Luteolibacter sp. LG18: one gene and its partner. The protein of the gene in region 1 interacts with the protein of each later gene in a pairwise test. Links are inferred from orthologs where the notes say so. Each region holds a gene or a part of one and is shown on either strand. Other genes may lie near its edges. The genes, in order: ftsA and llg_RS17720.

Evidence for each region.
Region 2: the proteins of ftsA (region 1) and llg_RS17720 interact in binary tests that used the Escherichia coli proteins (3 or more experiments, as listed by UniProt). The link is inferred for Luteolibacter sp. LG18 from one-to-one orthologs.

Annotation. Positions count from the first base shown.
Region 1 is NZ_AP024600.1:2,986,977-2,990,188, forward strand. What follows is about bases 11-2,905. They hold ftsA (cell division protein FtsA), read right to left. Parts: upstream 2,117-2,905; coding sequence 905-2,116; downstream 11-904. Other genes in these bases: llg_RS12350 (hypothetical protein), read right to left, coding at 11-856; llg_RS12360 (FtsQ-type POTRA domain-containing protein), read right to left, coding at 2,145-2,905. In the rest of the region: more of llg_RS12350, read right to left, coding at 1-10; more of llg_RS12360, read right to left, coding at 2,906-3,125. UniProt on the Escherichia coli protein: Essential cell division protein that assists in the assembly of the Z ring. May serve as the principal membrane anchor for the Z ring.
Region 2 is NZ_AP024600.1:4,487,733-4,490,846, reverse strand. What follows is about bases 246-3,042. They hold llg_RS17720 (rod shape-determining protein), read left to right. Parts: upstream 246-1,028; coding sequence 1,029-2,057; downstream 2,058-3,042. Other genes in these bases: llg_RS17710 (hypothetical protein), read left to right, coding at 2,894-3,042; mreC (rod shape-determining protein MreC), read left to right, coding at 2,082-2,897; llg_RS17725 (ParA family protein), read left to right, coding at 246-826. Outside these bases: more of llg_RS17725, read left to right, coding at 32-245; more of llg_RS17710, read left to right, coding at 3,043-3,114. UniProt on the Escherichia coli protein: Forms membrane-associated dynamic filaments that are essential for cell shape determination. Acts by regulating cell wall synthesis and cell elongation, and thus cell shape.

The DNA of each region.
Region 1 (3,212 bases):
GCATCAGCAGCTCGATTTCATAAAGGGTGAGGTCCTCGCCGCCGCAGAGGTGGACGAGCACGGTGCGGGCGTCCTTGAGCAGCGCGCCCTGGTCGAGCAGCGGGCTGGCCAGCACGTTGCGCAGCGCGCGGCTGGCGCGGTCCTTGCCCTGGGCGATGCCGGAGCCGAAGAGGCAGCGGGAGCGGGTGGTCCGCAGCGCGCTCATCAGGTCATCGAGGCCGACATTGATCAGGCCGGGGCGGACGACGAGGCGGATGACGGCCTTGATCGACTCGGAGATCATGCGGTCCGCGGCGGAGAAGGCCTCGTGGATGCCCTGCTTGGCGAGGACGAGCTCGCCCATGCGGTTGTTGTCGAAGGTGACCAGCGCGTTGGAAAGGACGGCCAGCTCGTTGAGCGCGGTCTCGGCCTGCTCGCGGCGGCGGCGGCCTTCGAAGGCGAAGGGCATGGTGGCGAAGACCACCACGAAGGCACCTTCCTCGCGGGCGATGCGGGTCAGGATCGGCGCGGCGCCGGAGCCGGTGCCACCGCCGAGACCGGTGCAGAGGAAGACGATGCGGCGGCCTTTCAGCGAGGCGCGGATCTCGTCCTCCGCCTCCAGGATCGCCTGATGGCCGAGATCGGGATCGCCGCCGGAGCCGAGGCCCTTGGTGAGGTTGCGGCCGAGCTGGATCTTCTCACCGGCCACGCAGGCGGAGAGCGTGCGGATGTCGGTATTGAGGGCCAGCAGCTCGGCGCCTTCGAGGCCATCGAGGGCCACGCGCTCGAGCATGTTCGCGCCGGCGCCACCGAGGCCGACGATCTTCACGGAAGAGGTCGGGATGGTGGTCTGGGGTTCGCGGGAATAGGAGATCATGGACGTAAAAGGGAAAGCAGCTTGGGAAATGGAAAAGCAGGCGGGGGATCAGCGGCCGAAGGGCCACAGGGCACGGCCGATGCGGCCGAAGAATCCGGGGGTAGCCACGCGTTCGGCGTCCAGCACCTGGGCGTAGCGGATGAGACCGAGGGCGGTCGTGTACTGGGGGTCCTTGAAGTTCGACTGGATGCCGCTGACTTCCGGCGGCTCGGGGCGGTAGATGTCGCGTCCGAAGACATCGAACGCCAATTCCCCGAATCCTCGCATGAGGCTGGTGCCGCCGGACAGGAAAATCCCGGTGCCGATCTTCTCGACGGAGCCCTCGGGCAACCGGCGCTTCACCAGCCGCAGGGTTTCCTCCAGGCGCTGGCGGATCACCTCGTTGAGCACCTGGCGGCGCACCTCGGCCTCGGCGAAGCCTTTTTCATCAATGACTTTCACCGATCCCACCGAGCGGGCGGGGTCGGCGGAGGCGTCGCCCTCCTTGATTTTCAGGCCCTCGGCCTTGGTGAAGGGCAGGCCGGTCACCAGGTGGATGTCATTGGTGATGTGGTCGCCGCCCACCGGGATGCTGCCGGAGGCCGCGATCGAGCCGCCGAGGTAAAGGGCGTAGTCGGTGGTGCCACCGCCGATGTCGATCACCAGCGCGCCGCGCTCGCGGTCCTCGCGGGACAGCGCCACTTGGGCCACGGCGATCGGGGCGAAGACGACGTCATCGACGTCCAGCGGCATCTCGCGGACGCACTTGATGCTGTTCTGGATGCGGCTGCCGATGCCGTGGATGACATGGAAATCCGCTTCCACGGTGCGACCGAAGAGGCCCACCGGGCTGGTCGCCTGCTCCAGCCCATCGAGGCGGAACTGGCGGACAATGCTGTGGAGATAGACGTGGTCGGGCGGGATGTGGACCTCGCGGGCGATGTCCTTGGCCTCCTCGACGTGCTCCGGCGCGACCTGCTGCTCACCCTCCGGCAGGCGGAAGGTGCCGAGGTTGTTCTCGCCGAGGATGTGGGAGCCGGTCACGGACAGGAACACGCTGCCGATCTCGACATCGCTGGCGTCCTCCGCCTTCACCAGCGCGTCCTTCACGCAGGCGCGGGCCTGGGGGAAATCGTAGATCTCGCCCTTCCGCACGCCGGCGGACTTCGTCATGCCCACCCCGAGGATTTTCACCGCGCCGTCGGACTTCACCTCGCCGACGACCATACAGGTCTTGCTGGTTCCGATTTCGAGTCCGACGTGGATTTTCGTGCGAGGCATTGGGGCGATGGAAAGCTAAGGGCGGCGGTCAGTTCCGGTTGAGCAGGGACTTGAGATCCTTGGAGCGGCGGTCGTTCCGGATCTCCTCCCTGGTCGGTTCCGGCACCGGAGTGGCGCGGGGTGGAACGGGTTCCTCGCGGAGGGTAATGGGAATGTTGCGCTGCGGGATCAAGCTGATCGTGGCGATCCCGTAACCCTCGCGTGACGCGTGATCAAGCGCGGTGACAAAATCCGCGATCTGACGCGTCTGATTGTCGAAGCCGAAGGTGGCCACGGTGCCGCTGCGGGTGGTGAGGTGCATCGACCAGGCGTTCGGCTGCTCGATGCGGTCGATCCAGCGGGTGGCGTCCGGATCGGCGGCGATGGCGGAATCCAGCAGGCGGAAGCAGCGTTTCACCTCCGGGTGGGACAGGGTGGCACCGGTCGCCAGCGCGGCCTCATCCTTCTTCGGTACCATCACCACGGGCAGGTCGCGGGCGTCCTGCCATTGCAGGGCCGGGCAGGCGTAGACCACACCGGTGGCGTCCACCAGCAGGCCGCCGGTGCGGCGGATGCCGGTCGGCTCGGTGCCGCTCACGGCCACCCACGCGCGCGGGGTGCGGGCAGTGACGGTCACGGCGAGGGTGGAGGGCAGGTGGCGCTCCACGCTCACGGCGGCGATTTCCGGGCGGGCGGCGAGGCGGGCGCGCATCTCCTCCACGTCCAGCTTGAAGAGATTGGCATGCAGGTCGATGCCCGCGGCGTCCACCAGCCCGGCCTCGTCGAGCGCCTGGTTGGGATTGAGGGAGAGCTGGCGGAGCTGGAACTCCGGATTGCGGAGGAAGGCGCGCTGCACGCCATACCATCCGCCGTAGATCAAAGCGCCGAGCAAGGCCAACAGCACCAACAGCTTGGCGCTCTTCCCGCAGGCCCGCAGGAACCCGAACCACGCGATGCGCGGCGACATGACACGGACCTCCAGCCGCTTCATGCGGGATTTCTGGCGGGAATGGGTGGTGCGGCGTTTCATGGTCGTCGGAAACGCTTGAAAGTTAATGATCGTTTACAAAAAAGTCGAGGGCCGGGTGCCGGAGCGCTGCTTTTTGGGGGAGGGGGA
Region 2 (3,114 bases), 1.5 Mb from region 1 along the record:
CACTGCTTGTTCCGTCGGTCCAGCTTGCCGCATGAAAGTCATCGCCATTGCCAACCAAAAAGGTGGCGTCGGTAAAACGACCACCGCCCTGAACCTCTCCGCCGCGCTCGCGCTGCGTGGCCAGCGCGTGCTGCTGGTGGACCTCGATCCGCAGGCGAACTGCACCAGCGGTCTTGGCATCGAGGTTCCGGAAGGCGGCAGCATGTATCCGGTGTTGATCGGCGAGCGCACGGTGTTTGAGCAGTTGCTGCCGACCGGTCGCGAGAATCTCTCGATCGTGCCGTCGGAAATGGACCTCGCGGGGGTCGAAATCGAGCTCGCCCGCGCCGAGGACCACCTCACCCGCCTGCGAAACATCCTGCAGGGACTGAAGCCGAACGATCTGTTTGAATACTGCATCCTCGACACTCCCCCATCACTAGGCGTGCTGATGACTTCCGCGCTCGCAGCCTCGGATGAAATCGTCATCCCGCTGCAGTGCGAATGGTTTGGTCTGGAAGGGCTTGCGAAGATCGTGCACGTGCTGGAGCAGATCCGCGGCTCGGGTGCGAATGACGAGCTGACCCTGGAAGGCATCGTCATGACGATGTACGATGGCCGCACGCTGCTGTCCCGCCAGGTGGTGGAGGAAGTCTCGAAGTTTTTCCCTGATCAAATCTATCAATCGGTGATCCCGCGGACCATCCGCATCGGGGAGGCACCGAGCCACGGGAAGTCGATTTTCGAGCACGATCCGGTGGGCCCGGGCTCGAATGCCTATGGCGCGCTGGCGGACGAGTTCCTGGCCCGGCGCGCGGGCAAGGCGGCGGCGGTCGCCGCGTCCTGAGGCCCTAACGCGTGGAACATTGAGAATACAAGCGTGGAACACCGTTCCCGCTTGACCTGTCACAGGGGGCTGTCAACACTTCCGCCTCTTTCGGCGGGGTTCCGTCCAACTCCTTGGTTGTCACCGGCTCACGCAATCCGGCTGCCCAAGCGCCCCTCGGACCCGTTCGATCAGGCACCACGTTGATTTTCCCATCTCATCCATGTTCAAAAAGTTTTTCGGAAACTGGTTTTCCAACGACATCGGCATCGATCTCGGCACCGCGAACACTCTCGTCAATGTCAAGGACCACGGCATCGTGCTGCGCGAGCCGTCGGTGGTCGCGGTGAAGGCCGGCACCAACGAGGTGCTCGCCGTCGGCGACGATGCCAAGCGCATGCTCGGGCGCACGCCGGGCAACATCGTGGCGATCCGCCCGCTGAAGGATGGCGTGATCGCCGACTTCGAGGTGACGGAGGCCATGCTCCGCCACTTCATCCGCAAGGTGAATCCGCGCCGCCGGTCGAACCCGCGGGTGCTGATCGCCATTCCCTCCGGCATCACGGAGGTGGAGCGCCGCGCGGTGCGCGAGTCCGCCGAGCAGGCGGGTGCCCGTGAGGTCTACCTGATCGAAGAACCGATGGCGGCCGCGATCGGCGTGGGCCTGCCGGTGCAGGATGCCTCCGGCAACATGATCGTGGACATCGGCGGCGGCACCACGGAGGTGGCGCTCATTTCACTTTCCGGCATCGTTTACGCCCGCTCCGTCCGCACCGCCGGCGATGAGCTGGACGAGGCGATCATCAACTACATGAAGCGGGCCTACAACCTCATGATCGGTGAGCGCACCGCGGAGGAGATCAAGATCCGCCTCGGCTCGGCCGCGCCGCTGCCGAAGGAAATGACCATGGAGGTCAAGGGCCGCGACCTCGTCGCCGGTCTACCGAAAACCATCACCATCACCTCGCAGGAAATCCGCGAGGCCATGTCCGATCCTCTCAACACGATCGTGGACGCTGTCCGCACCACCCTGGAGCGTTGTCCCCCGGAACTCGCGGCGGACCTCGTGGACCGCGGCATCGTGCTGGCCGGTGGCGGAGCCCTGCTCAAGGGCCTGGACCGCCTGCTGCGCGAGGAGACCGGCCTTCCGGTTCACATCGCGGAGGATCCGCTCAGCGCCGTGGCCGAAGGCACGGGCAAGGCCCTTCAGGAGCTCTCGTTCCTGAAGCGGGTGACCAACACCGACCGCTGAACCGAGCCGGCAGGCTGACTGGCCATGAAGCCGCAAAACCTGATCGCGTTGTTGCTGTTCCTGGGAGGGGCCGTGTGGGCTCTCACCCGGAATGAAAACGCCGTGCGCGAGATCCAGACGGGGTATTACTCCGCGATCTCGCCGTTCTTGAAATCCGGCTCCACGCTGGAGACGAAGGCGCGCGCCATGACGCAGGAGACCCAGCACTCGAAGGAACTGGAGATCCGGCTGCAGGAAGCGGAAAAGAAGGTCGGGCGGCTGGAAATCATCGAGGGCCGGTTCCGCGACCTGGAGAAGGAAAACGCCAACCTGCGGGACGCCGTGAAATTCACCGCCGCCACGAAGTTCGACGTGGTGGCCGCCCGTATCACCCGCCGTCAGCCCACCACCTGGTGGCAGACGGTGGAGATCGACCGCGGGGAGGATTCCAAGATCGGGCCCCAGCTCCCGGTGCTTTCCAACGAAGGACTCGTCGGCAAGGTGGACCTCGTCCGCCAGGACCGCGCCAGCGTGGTGCTGCTGACCGATGAGAAGTGCCAGGTGTCCGCGAAGGTCGAGGGAACCCCGGAGGTGGGGATCTTGAGCGGCCAGCGCGGACAATTCGAAGGCACACCCTTGCTGCGGCTACGCTTTTTATCCAAGGATGCGACGATCAAGAAGGGTCAGCGCGTCTTCACCACCGGCCGGGGCGGCTTGTTCCCGGCCAATATCCTTTTGGGAACCGTCGAGTCCGTCGAAAAAGGCTCTCTGGATTCCGAAGCTCTCGTCCGTCCCTCGGTGAACTTCGCGGATCTGGAAACAGTCTTTGTCGTGCTGCTCAAAGCCGACAAGAAACCGTGATCCGCTACACCCTCATCACCATTCTCCTGGTTCTGGCCGCCTTCGTGCTGCAGCAGTTCCTGCCGGCCTTCACCGGCCTGCACAACGCGCGTATCCTGCTGGTCCAGCTCGTGTTCCTCTGCGCCGCGGTCACCGTCGGCACGCCCACCATGCTGGTGCTGGCCTTCCTCGGCGGTTTCCTGTGGGACGCCCAGAACACGCTGGGACCTGCGGGTGG